Regions from separate parts of the Roseinatronobacter sp. NSM genome, predicted to be linked through region 1. Evidence: riboswitches for the same ligand, from Rfam matches in the RefSeq annotation. Region 1 holds a riboswitch; each other region holds the start of a gene.
What was found. Region 1 has a riboswitch for cobalamin ahead of ACTZWY_RS16800 (hypothetical protein). Riboswitches for the same ligand answer to the same signal wherever they lie in the genome.
Positions count from the first base shown of each region.

Region 2: another riboswitch for cobalamin. It lies ahead of ACTZWY_RS01970 (TonB-dependent receptor plug domain-containing protein); the one in region 1 lies ahead of ACTZWY_RS16800 (hypothetical protein).
Region 3: another riboswitch for cobalamin. It lies ahead of ACTZWY_RS14835 (LLM class flavin-dependent oxidoreductase); the one in region 1 lies ahead of ACTZWY_RS16800 (hypothetical protein).

Region 1 is NZ_JBQTCF010000037.1:12,959-17,165, reverse strand. It holds gene ACTZWY_RS16810 (propanediol utilization protein) at 1-702, opposite strand, end outside; gene cobO (cob(I)yrinic acid a,c-diamide adenosyltransferase) at 1,007-1,621, opposite strand; cobalamin riboswitch at 1,658-1,886, shown strand; gene ACTZWY_RS16800 (hypothetical protein) at 2,025-2,453, shown strand; gene ACTZWY_RS16795 (HupE/UreJ family protein) at 2,475-3,089, shown strand; gene ACTZWY_RS16790 (DUF1636 family protein) at 3,146-3,535, shown strand; gene cobW (cobalamin biosynthesis protein CobW) at 3,528-4,207, shown strand, end outside.
Region 2 is NZ_JBQTCF010000002.1:150,693-154,899, forward strand. It holds gene ACTZWY_RS01965 (ABC transporter substrate-binding protein) at 1-454, opposite strand, end outside; gene ACTZWY_RS01970 (TonB-dependent receptor plug domain-containing protein) at 405-2,282, opposite strand; cobalamin riboswitch at 2,411-2,620, opposite strand; gene trmB (tRNA (guanine(46)-N(7))-methyltransferase TrmB) at 2,660-3,397, opposite strand; gene ACTZWY_RS01980 (FKBP-type peptidyl-prolyl cis-trans isomerase) at 3,583-4,011, shown strand; gene ACTZWY_RS01985 (calcium-binding protein) at 4,073-4,207, opposite strand, start outside.
Region 3 is NZ_JBQTCF010000028.1:41,625-45,831, forward strand. It holds gene ACTZWY_RS14815 (His/Gly/Thr/Pro-type tRNA ligase C-terminal domain-containing protein) at 1-12, opposite strand, end outside; gene ACTZWY_RS14820 (CobW family GTP-binding protein) at 12-1,124, opposite strand; gene hisI (phosphoribosyl-AMP cyclohydrolase) at 1,214-1,687, shown strand; gene ACTZWY_RS14830 (hypothetical protein) at 1,684-1,944, shown strand; cobalamin riboswitch at 2,000-2,189, shown strand; gene ACTZWY_RS14835 (LLM class flavin-dependent oxidoreductase) at 2,322-3,368, shown strand; gene ACTZWY_RS14840 (ABC transporter substrate-binding protein) at 3,365-4,207, shown strand, end outside.

The DNA.
Region 1 (4,207 bases):
GCCCAGCGCCCCCAACCTGTCAGCGACCCTCGCCGAGGGGTCATGCAAAGGGCCGCGCCGCGCAAGGCAGCGCCGCGCGCTTTCGGCCGCAAGGGCTGCAAACCCCGCCAAATGATCCACGCCCCGCCATTGCACCACAAGGTCGGAAATGTCGGGAAAATCATCATCCAAAGCATCGGTCCGGCACGCGCCGCCCCAGAACCCGCCAATCACCTCATGGCGTGGAAGCGCGGGCAAATGCGCGTGGATGGTTCCATCGCGTGACCCCCACAGCACAGTGTCAGGCTCAGCAAACATCAGCGGATCAGAGGCCCCCTCTGCCAGAATACACGCCCGCGCCAGATCCTGCGGTGGCCCGACCCACCCCGAAAACCGCGCCAACCCGATCAGGCTGGCCGTGGATACCCCTGTGCCCAATCCGGCCGCCATACAGGGAACTGCCCGCACCTGAGGGCAAACCTGCAACTGCAATACAGACACGAACCTGTGCATCACATCGGCGGGGTATTGCGCCCAAAGCAAGGCCCAGCTCGGCCCGTCATCGGGTCTGGGGACATGGCGCGACATCACAACACCGGTCTTGTCACAGGCCATCGTGATCAGCACAACCGGACCACGCGGCCCCAGCCTGCCTTGCAGCCACTCCCCGAAATGGCCGTCAACCTTGATCCCGCGACAGATCATGTCGCCTGCGTCCCGCAAGGGCGTTTTCCGCCTTCAAGCTGCGCCTCCGGCGGGGATATTTGGGCCAGATTGAAATGCACCATTTGTTAACCCGTTTCGACGATACTGACCCTGCGGTACAGGGAGGGATCCCGATGACCGTCCAGAGTGAAAGCGCCACGTCTCCCCTGTTTTATCAGCCCGAGGCGTGGCGCCCGCTCGAGAGCGCACAGACTATCGTGCGCAAAGGCTTTCATTCTGGTTCAAATATCCCGGGGGAAACGCGCGCAGCGCGTTGGGGGCTGGCCCCCAAACTTGTTGGGGCTGCGCGCCAATCCCGGCATCAGAACTCGATCCCTTTTTGTGCTTTGATACCTTCGCGGAACGGGTGCTTTACATTGGTCATTTCCGTGACCAGATCCGCCAGCGCGAGCAATTCGGGTTTTGCATTGCGGCCTGTCAGCACCACATGCGTCATCGCGGGTTTTTCATCACGCAAAAAGTTCAGAACCTCATCCAGCGGCAGGTAATCATAGCGCAGCGCGATGTTGATTTCATCCAGCAACACGAACCGGATCGCGGGGTCGCGGATCAGGGCCTTGGCGTGTTCCCATCCCGCGCGCGCGGCGGCGATGTCGCGGTCGCGGTCCTGGGTTTCCCATGTGAACCCTTCCCCTGATACCACAAAGGTGCATTCATCCGCGAAGCGCGTGCGCAGGAATTCGCGTTCGCCCGTGGTCCAGTCCCCCTTGATGAACTGCACCACTGCACAGGGCATGCCATGCGCGATGCAGCGCATGATCATTCCAAACCCCGAGGAGGATTTCCCCTTGCCCGCGCCAGTATGGACGATGATCAGCCCCTTTTCGCCGGTTTTCGTTTCCATCATCCGGTCGCGCGCGGCTTTGATCTTTTGCATCTTCTCGCGGTGGTGCGCGGGGTCGGTGGTCTGGGACATCTGGGCGTTTCCTTGCTTGACTTGTGGCGCGCGGGCGCGCATGACTAAGGGGCTGGTGCCTGTTCATGACAGGTGAAAAGGGAATGTGACAAGGCCGGATCGTAAGATCAAGCCCCAAGCACAGCCGCCCCCGCGACCGTGACCGGAGAGGTCGTCCAATGCCACTGCCCCAGGCGGGTGGGAAGGCGGGCAGACCGACAGGTGATCCCGACAGGGACCTCTGACATCCGCAAGCCGGGAGACCTGCCAGCGCGAAGGCCGCCCTGTTTGGGGCATATCAACCGGCGGGGTGTCTGGTTGGGCTTGTGTCGGGGCTGGCGCATGCGTTTGTGCTGTCCCGCGCTGCCCGCAGTTTCCCCGCCCTTGCATCGCGTGGCGGGTGGTCACGCGGGAAAGTAGACAAATGAAAACAACTCGCATTATGAGGGCGGGGCGCGAACCTGTTGCGGGCTTTTATATGCTCGCCGCCGGGGGGCTTGCCATTGGCTTGCAGGGCGCAGGTGCGCAGCACCGGGCTGCGGTCAAAACCGCCATGGTCCAAGTAGGCCGCCATGGTGATGTTTCTGTGCATGCCGATACAGCGCGTGCAACACCCCCGTCCGGCCCGCTTCGCGCGCAGCGGGTCCAGTCCCTGCAAGTGCCGGGGTTTGAAGCCGGCGCAGGCGCGGTCAAGGCGCGGCGTGTCGGGCACACCGAACGCCGCGCCGCCTTGCGCATCCCGAAAGCCCGTTTTGCCCCGAAATTTCGCAGCGTCCGGGGCGGTCTGGTCAACGGTCTGCCGGGCCCGCGCCGTTGTTGCGTGGCCTGCCACGCTGGTTCTTGTCAACGCTGACCCCTTCAAGGAGCATTCCTCATGACACGTTTTCTGATACTTCCCGCTGCTTTGCTTGCAGGGCCTGCACTGGCCCATCATCCCTTGGGGGGGGAGGCCCCGCAGACGGTGTTTCACGGGCTGGTTTCGGGCCTTGCCCATCCTGTCATCGGGCTGGACCATCTGGCTTTTGTGGTGCTGATGGGTCTGGCGGCTGCGCTTGCGGGCCGGTCACTGGTTGGCCCTTTTGCGTTTATTGCTGCCACGCTGGCGGGAACGGCGGTGCATCTGGGGGGCGTTGCGTTGCCGCTGGCGGAACTTGTTATCACTGCATCGGTGGTCGCGTTGGGCGCGGCGTTGGTGATGGGTCGGCAGGTGGCCGGGCGGGTGGCGCTGGCGGCCTTCGCCTTTGCGGGTATCTTTCACGGCTGGGCCTATGGCGAGGCCGTGGTCGGGTCCACGCCGATGCCGATCTTCGCCTATCTGCTGGGGTTTGGGGTGATCCAGTTTGCGATTGCCGCAGGGGTGGCGCTGGTTGCGGGGCGCATGTTGCAACAGGGGCAGGGCACATTTCAGGCCCGCTTGGCTGCGGCTGTCTGTATGGGTGTGGGGCTTGCCTTCCTGTTCGAAACCGCTGAGCACATGATCCTTGGCTGATGCGCGCAACAAAGGGCCAGCCGCTGCGCTGGCCCATCCCCTGACCGGAGCGTTCCATGCCCAATGATATTGTCGATCTGCTGGTCTGCGCCACCTGCCGCAGTGCCAGTCCTGCCAACCCGCTGGCCGTGCCCGACCCGGACACCCGCCCCGGTGCGCAACTGGTGCAGGCCCTGCGCGATGCTGCCCCCGAAGGGCTGCGCATCATTGCCGTGGACTGCCTGTCCAACTGTTCGCGCGGTTGCACCATTGCGCTGCGCAAGCCCGGTGCCTGGACCTATGTTTATGGCAATCTGACACCTGACGCGCATGTGCCCGATATTATTGACGGTGCGCAAAAATACCGTGCCGCCGAAGCTGGCCTTGTGCCGTGGCGCGAGCGCCCTGAACATTTCCGCAAGAACTGCATCGCCCGTATTCCCCCGCTGGAGGTCCCCAATGTCTGATCTGTCAAAAACCCCTGTTACCATCGTCACCGGCTTTCTGGGGGCGGGCAAAACCACGCTGATTTCGCACCTGATCCGCAATGCGGGCGGGCGGCGGCTGGCGGTTGTGGTCAATGAATTCGGGACTGTGGGCGTGGATGGCGAGATTCTGAAATCCTGCGCTATGCCTGACTGTCCCTCCGAAAATATTGTGGAGCTGTCCAATGGCTGCATCTGCTGCACTGTTGCAGATGATTTTATTCCCACCGTCGAGGCGCTTTTGAAACTGGACCCGAAGCCCGACCATATTGTGATTGAAACATCAGGTCTGGCCCTGCCCAAGCCGCTGTTGAAAGCATTTGACTGGCCGGCCATCCGGTCGCGCATTACTGTTGACGGTGTGATCGCGCTGGCCGATGCCGAAGCGGTGGCCGATGGCCGCTTTGCCCCTGATCTGGCGGCCGTTGATGCGCAGCGCGCCGCCGATGACAGCCTTGATCACGAAACGCCCCTGTCCGAAGTGTTCGAGGACCAGATTGCCTGCGCCGATCTGGTGTTGCTGACCAAGCCGGACCTTGCCGGACCGGCAGGGGTGACGCGGGCGCGCGCGGTCATTGCCGCACAGACCCGCCGCCCGCTGCCCGTGCTGGAAGTTGCCGAGGGTGTGGTGGACCCTGCAGTTTTGCTGGGGCT
Region 2 (4,207 bases), on a different contig from region 1:
CCAGCGCCTTGGCGCTGTCTGGCTGGCCCAAGACTGTGCCCACCTGCAAAATGGCATCCGGTATGGCATCAAGGCTGTTGACCACAGGCAAGGTCACCACACTGACCCCCAGCCGCCGCAGCAACGCCACTGTATAAGGCGACGTGAACTGCCCCGCCAGCACCAGATCGGGGTTCAGACGAAACACCTCCTCTGCCTGACCGTGATTGATGGGAAAGGACAGCGCCTGTTCCAGCATCACCGACATGTTGGGATCATGCGATATGCGCGAAATCGACACAAGCTGGCCGGGGCCTGCCAGCATCATGGCCAGTTGGTCCGTGCACAGATTGATAGAGACCACCCGTTCAGGTGGCCCCGCAGCAGCCACCCCTGCCCAAAGGGCAAGGGCAGCGCCTATGGCCCTAAAAGCGCGACGACAAGCCAAGGTAAAATGCCCGGCCAGAGGTGCCATAGCCCGCAACATGTTGGTATTGCGTGTTAAACAGATTATCCACCCTGCCAATCAAATCAACGCGATCCGTCATCTGATAGCGCAGGGACAGGTTCGCGACTGTGTAATCCGGCAGTGGCCCCGTTGTATAATTCGGCAGAAAATCCAGCCTGTCGGCCACATGACGCACAGACACCCGCCCTTGCAGACGGTCCGACAACATCGCATCCAGCCCCAGTTGCACATCATGGCGCGGCACCCGTGACCGGCGCCGTTGGTTTGCCAGGAACGCATCAGTATAGGTGTAATTCGCCGAAAGGGTCAGTGTGTCGGAAACAGGCTGCTCGAATGAAAGTTCAACACCGCGACTGCGCGCCTTGCCGGGGGCATTCACCACAGTGTTGAACGACCCTGCAGCACACGCCATGGCGACAGGATCATACACGCAATACACATCATCAATCAGGTTCTTGGTATCAATCTGGAACAGCGTAAGCGACAACGCACCCCCATTCCCGAAGGACAGGTCTGCGCCAATCTCATAATTCTGGCTGCGCTCCACATCCAGTGCGGCGTTGCCCATAAACGGGAATGGCCCGCCTGTCATCCCGAAGCGCTGTTCCACGGACGGGGCGCGAAACCCCGAGCCCAGCGATGCGCGCAAGGTCACGGCATCCCCAAGGCGGTAGGACGTTGCAAGGCGCAATGTGGGGATGCTGCCGTAGTTCGAATTTCTGTCCATTCTGCCCGAAAGCACGATATCCAGATCATTTGTCGCCGCCCATTCCGACTGCGCGAATATGCCATAGCTGGTTGCCTTCGCACCTGCTGGCACCGTGCGCCCGATGGCATTTTCACGCTGGACATCCGCACCATAGAGCAGGCGCAGCGTATCGGTTATGTCGGTTTGCCCGTTCCACGCCAGCCTGTCGCGCCGACCCGTGAACGAACCGGGCAAACTGTCGCGCAGCTCCCTCTCGACGGAATAATGCGTATATTCCAGCGTCTGGCGTGACCTGTCGGTGGCGTATTCGACAAAAACCCGCCCGCCATATTCCTTGCGGTCCTGCTCATGGGGGGCATCGGCCAACCAGTCATCGAATTCCACAAATGAATCTTGCAAAAAGAATGACGCGCCTGCAGACCAGTTATTGTCAATCTGATAGCGTGCGGAAAAACTTAGCCGTGTTTGCTTGTGGCCGTCGGCTTCCGGTTGCCCGTCTGCTGCGGAAAAACCATCGGCGCGGCTGTGCGACAGACTTAGCGCATAGTCCAGCGCGCCGTGCCGCTGGCGCAAGGTGTATTGTCCAACGACTGTTCCAAAACTGCCCGCCAAAAGGCTGGCAGTTTGCTGGGTTCCCTCGGTTTCCGGGCGAAGCGTGGTAATATTGACAACACCAGCCGCAGCCGAACCGCCATACAGGGCGGATTGCGCGCCACGCAGCACTTCTATGCGTGACACATCGCCCAGTTGAATCGCGCCAAAATCGACCGCACCAGTGGATGAACCGGGGTCATTGATCAACACGCCATCCACATAGACGGACACGAAGCGCGGCTCTATTCCGCGGATGCGCACATCTGCTGTCGTGCCGACCGGGCCAGTTTGCGTGACACTTACGCCCGCCAGCCCCGCCAGCAAATCTGAGACAGACGTAGCGCCGGTGCGGTCAATCTGGTCCCGTGTCAGGACACTGACACTGGACCCGCTGCGCCCCAGTTCCGTGGGGGTCAGGTTCGCCGAAAAGGTGATTTCTTCCAGATTGATGATTTGCTGGGCGGTTGCCGGCAGTCCGATACTGCCAATCAGCGCGGTTGTGGCGAAAAGTCGCCAGAGTGTGTTTTGCATTTTCAACACCTATTGGCCCAATATGGACCGATCCTGTCATGACATGTCTGGCAGGCGCAGGCGCACCGCAGACGGCGAAAGTGTCACCGCTACGGTCAAACCGTTACCCGCAGCGCCACCCGCGCCGGGACAGGGTGATCACTTCGGCAGGTCTCCTGACTTGCGGGTCGCTGTTCTGCCGGGCCTTCCCATGGTGTGACCCACAGTGGCATTTGCCGACATCACTCGCCGCTTACAGTTGCGGGGGCAGTCCCGGATTTGCACCCCTTGGGGAGGCGCGCACCGTGTTCCCTTTTCTCAGGCCCGAAAGGGCCTGAACCGAAGTAGGCTTTCATTAACTTGCGCAAGGGGATTCGACAATGCCGTTTTGCGACCTGTTACCCGTTGGCAGCGTCGCGCACCGCAGTATCGTTGCGCCGGAAAGTCAGGTAATGGGGATTGCGTCCTTCGCGCAGGGCCTTTTGTTCATAGCGCGTGGACACCCAGTCATCCCAGGGGTGCACCCAATCCGCCGGGGCCGGTGTCAGGCAATCAAAACCCGCGGGCGGCACTTCTTCAAGTGTTTGGCGCACATAATCCGGTATGTCGGTTGCCACGCGGAACACCGCGCCCGGTTTCAGCACCCGCGCCAACCCGTCCAGATACCCCGGCGTGACAAAGCGTCGCCTGTGGTGGCGCTGTTTTGGCCATGGGTCCGGATACAACAGAAACGCCCGTTCAAGGCACTGGTCAGGCAATACATCAAACAAATCGCGCACATCCCACGGGTATATGCGCAGGTTTTCAACGCCCGCAGCACGGATTTTGCCCAGCAGCATGGCGACACCGTTGATATAAGGCTCGCATCCTATGATGCCCACATCGGGGTTGTGCGCGCATTGATGCACCAGATGTTCGCCGCCCCCAAAACCCACTTCCAGCCACAGCGGGCGCGCATCCCCGAAAAACACCTGCGGGTTCACAGTTTCGCGGTCGGGGTTGTCCTGCGGGCTGACGCCGGACAGGCGCAGATCGGCAAGATCTTCTTGTATGTAGCGCTGTTGCGCAGGCTTCAGCGTCTTGCCCTTGATCCGGCCATAGAAATTGCGCGTTTTGGGGGAATTGGGGGGTAACATTGGCATAATCCATGGCTTTTGCGCGGCCCGTATGCAGGCGCAGGCCGTCTGGGTCAAGGCGCTTGGGCGTATGGGTTTACAATCAGGGCACAAACCCCCATGTTTGATTCTGCTAGCCCAGAGCAACCGCGCGAGATTGCGCGCCTCTGACAAACCCGCCCCCCCCCCGAACGGAAGGATATCCCATGACGCAAGCCAAAGCGGGCGCAACTGTGCGTATTCACTACACTGGAACCCTGTCAGACGGTTCGGTTTTCGACAGTTCCGAAGGCCGCGATCCGCTGGAATTCCAGCTTGGTGCCGGCGCAATCATTCCGGGCCTTGAGCGCGCGATTGACGGAATGACCGTGGGCGACCAGAAAACTGTCACTATTCCCTGTGCCGAAGCCTATGGTGACTACCAGCCAGAAGCCCGGCAGGACGTGCCACGCGACCAGATTCCCGCCGATATTCCGCTGGACCCCGGCACAATGCTACAAATGCAAACACCTGATGGTCGCGCGATGCCCGTGACCGTGGCCGAAGTGACAGATCAGGCCGTGACGCTGGACGCAAACCACCCGCTGGCCGGCAAGGACCTGACCTTCGCAGTAGAGGTTGTTTCCGTCGCCTGACATTACCGGACTGCAAGCGGGCATGATGTGCAGGTGCCCGCTTGCCTCATGGGCGGCAATATCACTCTGCCGCGATGCCCATTGCCACAGGGTAGACGGGCACCAAAGCAATATCCTGCGCGGTCAGACCCTGGGCATTGCCGACATTTGCAATCAGGTGACCATCCAGCCAGATTTGCGCCGTGTCAGGGTTTGC
Region 3 (4,207 bases), on a different contig from region 1:
GTTGAGCGCCATCAGAACGGCTGCCCCAGCGTGTGGACGGTCATGCCCGCCAGTCCTGCAGCATCTTCCGCCCCGGGCAGCTTGGGCAGGGTCAGCAGCGACAGGCTTTCGTCCAGATCGGATTTCGGCATGTCGCGTGCGATAATGACCACGCGGCTGGTGGTGTCGTCCTCTGGCCAGCTTTGCAGCGGGACGGGTGGTTCAAAAATATGCTGCACACCGTGAAAGACGAAGGGTTGCGGGACGTCCCTGATATGCACGATCCCTTTCAGACGCAGGATATGCGCCCCGCGCAGCGCAATCAGCGTGTCGAGCCAGAAATCGAACACCTCGGCGGGGATCGGGGCATCTAGCGTGATCGAGGCCGTGGTGATCCGGTCATCGGTGGCGTGGTGCGAGGGCGCGCCAAAGTCGATAGGCTTGGGCGCTGGCGCGGTCATGCCCGACAGCCCCGCCAGCCGGTCCGCCGCAGGTTGGGCCAGCCATGCCAGCGCGTGATCTGGCGCCATTGGTTTGCGCATGGCACCAAGGCCCCACAAGCTGCCCGCGGGCACTACGCCCTGATCGGCCAAAATACGCGGCGCGCCGGGGTTCAGCCGTTCAAGACGCGCCTCCAGCGCAGCAAAGCCAGCCGCATCCGCCAGATCGCGCTTCGACAGAACGATCCGGTCGGCCATTGCGACCTGCGCCTGTGCCTCGGCATGGCGGTCCAGCGTTGCCACCCCCAGCACGGCATCGACCACCGTCACAGTGCCGTCCAGCGCATAATTGGGGGCCAGCACCGGATCGACCAGCAGCGTGTGATGGATCGGGCCGGGATCTGCCAACCCCGTGGTTTCGATCACCACGCGGTCAAAGGCCAGTTCATCCCGCGCCAGCAGGGACAGCAGCGTCTTGGACAGATCACCCCGGATCGAGCAGCAGACACAGCCACCGGGCATCAGCACGATATCCTCGGCGGCTTCCTCTATCAGGTCATGGTCCAGCCCCGCATCGCCGAATTCATTGACGACAACTGCCACCCGGCCCGCAGTCGGATCGTGCAACAGGCGATTCAGAAGCGTGGTCTTGCCCGCACCCAGAAAGCCGGTCAGCAGGGTTACGGGGATCGGGGTCGAAATCATGGCGGCGTCTTTCGGGTTGCGGGTCTTGGCTAAGCATGATTGTTATAATATAACATTCTACGTTGCAAGAGATCAAACAAGGACCAGACATGCGCGAACTCCACTTCCACCCCCGCGTTTCGGTCGAAGAAGTCGAGGAAGGGTCAAACCTTGCCCCCAAATTCGGCGAGGATGGGCTGATGCCCTGCATCACCACCGATGCGGGAAGTGGCGAGGCGCTGATGCTGGGCTGGATGAACGCCGACGCCCTGCGCTTGACCCTGCAGACGGGCGAGGCACACTACTTCAGCCGCGCGCGCCAGAGCCTGTGGCACAAAGGCGCGACCTCGGGTCTGGTCCAGCGCGTGATCGAGGCGCGGATCGATGACGATCAAGACGCGATCTGGCTGCGCGTCGAAGTCGCAGGGTCCGGCGCATCCTGCCATGTCGGCTACAGGTCGTGTTTCTACCGCGCCGTGCCGGTCGGGCCGGATGCCGGCGGCGCGCTGCGCTTTACCGAAACGGCCCGAACATTCGACCCCGTGGCCGTTTATGGCGATGCCTCCAACCCCACACAGTTATGAGCCTTCCGAGCGATTTCAGACAAAAGGCCGCGCTGCTCTGGCATGTGCAACGGATCAAGCGGCTGGTGCGCGAGATCGGCGCATTCGGTCCCCACACGCTGATCTCGGTGACCGAAATTACATGCGGTGACCCGACTTGCCCCGGCCCGGCCACCCAGATCACCATCCTGTCGCTCGACCTGATGCGCCGCGTGTTTGTAATACACCGACCCGTTATCGAGGTATCAGCAGCCGATTTGGCAGGGCTAAAAGCGTGACGTACGATATCACGCTCCATTTATTTGCTCACTGGACAGACCGCCCGCCACTTGCTAACCAAACTCTGCCAAGGTTCCGCGTGAGCGGATTAATAGGGAATACAGGATCGGGGATTGCCCGTAGCTGTAGCTGCCCTCGCAACTGTAGGCGGCAAGGTTCGGATCAGACCACTGGCAAAGCCGGGAAGGGATCACGAACCATTCGAGCCGTAAGCCAGGAGACCTGCCGTTGGCATAACCCTAACCGCCGGCGAGGTGCCCGGCCGGAGGCAGGACATGGCAGACGACAGCGCGCGCGCAAACAATGCATTCGCGACATCAGCTTTGACGGCCCGAGGATCGGACCCGGACTGGCCATTGGCCATGCGGGGTGCGATGTGGTCCAGTCCGATGTAGCGCAACGCCATATCCGCATTGACCTTGCCGGATTTGCCCGTGACGGGCTAGGCGATCACGCCCAGATCATGGCACTTGTGCGCGAGGCAGATGCACTGGGCTTCGGTGGCATCTGGTTCAACGAATTTCATTTCGACCGGGCCAACCTGGCCCATCCGTCGCTTCTGCTTCTGGGGGCGGCAGTGTTGGCCGTAACGGAACGGCTGCGCTTCGGAACTTCGATCCTTGTCCTGCCATTGTATCACCCGCTTCTTCTGGCCGAACAGATTGCGCAGCTTGACCGGCAATCGGGCGGGCGGCTGGATGTTGGCATCGGGCGGGGGACCAATCCGCAAACCTTTCGCACCCTTGGGCTGGACCCCGATCAGGCACGCTTCCGTTTTGATGCTGCGCTGGATATCATCCGCATGGCATTGGGCGACGGGGTTGTCACCCACGACAGCCCGTTCTGGTCGTTCAGCAATGTCTCGGTCGGTCCACCGCCCGTGCAGTGTCCGCACCCACCGATCTATATGGCCGCAGTTTCGCGCGACAGCATTGATCTGTCCGCGCGTCTGGGATTGCCCTTACTGTATTCGCTGGAACCCAATGAAAGCCGCCAGTTCGCCCCATATGTCGCCGCACTGACCCGGCAGAAGCAGGATGGGCGCGCGCTGCAAGCGTCGTCCCTGTCGCGCTATGTGCTGGTCGACCGTGATCGGAGCGCGGCATTGGATAGGCTGGATGCGCTGACCCACCGGTTGAATGTGACCCGCGCGCAGCGGGCGAAGGTGTCCGGCACAGCACCGCCTGCGCCGCGCACGCGCGCGCAGATGTTGGAGGGCTTTGCCGTTGCAGGCACGCCCGAGGATTGCGTGGCCCAGATCCTTGCACTGTCTGACCGCTTTCAAACGCGGTCCATCCGCGCGTTCTTTAGCGCCAATGGCGCGATCCCGGTTCCGCAGGCGCGCGATGCGATGCGGTTATTCGCAGCAACGGTGCTGCCTGTTCTTACGATTTCCACCCTCACAAAGGACACCTGCCCATGAGTTTCAGACCCCACCTTCTGGCTGCGGCCATTATGGCCATGGCCACGCCCGCGCTGGCCCTTGACGGTTTCCCGCACGCAGATGTCAACTGCACGGTCACGACCGTCTTTGACGCACCGCCCCAGCGGGCTGTCACATTGTCGAACAACGCGACCGAAATCATGCTGGCCCTGGGGCTTGAGGGGCAGATGGCGGGCACATCCTATATGGGGAACTTGGAAATCAGTCCCGAATACGCCGATGCCTATGGTGCCATTCCTGTCCTGTCACCGCTGATTGCCACAACCGAACAACTGATCGAGGTCGAGGCGGACTGGGTCTATGCAGGATATCCAGACGGATTTGCCGAACGCTGGCACACACGCGATCAGTTGCACGATCTGGGTATCAAAACCCGCCTCGCAACCGAAGGGTGCAATCTGGGCCGGTTCGAGTTCCCGGATCTGTGGCACGAAATACGCGATGTCGCCGCCATATTTGGGGTGCCGGACCGGGCCGAGGCGCTGATCGAAGGGTTGCAGGCGCGACTTGATGCTGTCGATGCTGCCTTGCAGGGCGCCGAGCCGGTCCATGTCTTTATTTATAATGGCGGCGATGCCCCCCCGCGTGCGGCGCTTGGCAACACGATGCTGAATTCCATCGTAGCGCGCGCGGGCGGCCAGAATATCTTCGGCGATATCGAAAACCGCTATGGCACAGTGTCATGGGAAGATATCGTAGACCGCAATCCAGATCACATTGTCGTCTTCTATTCCCTGACCGAGGCCGGGCAACTGGTCGCGGACCCGCGCGCCGACATTGCGCAGGCGCGCATTGACCTGCTTGGCACGTTCCCTGCA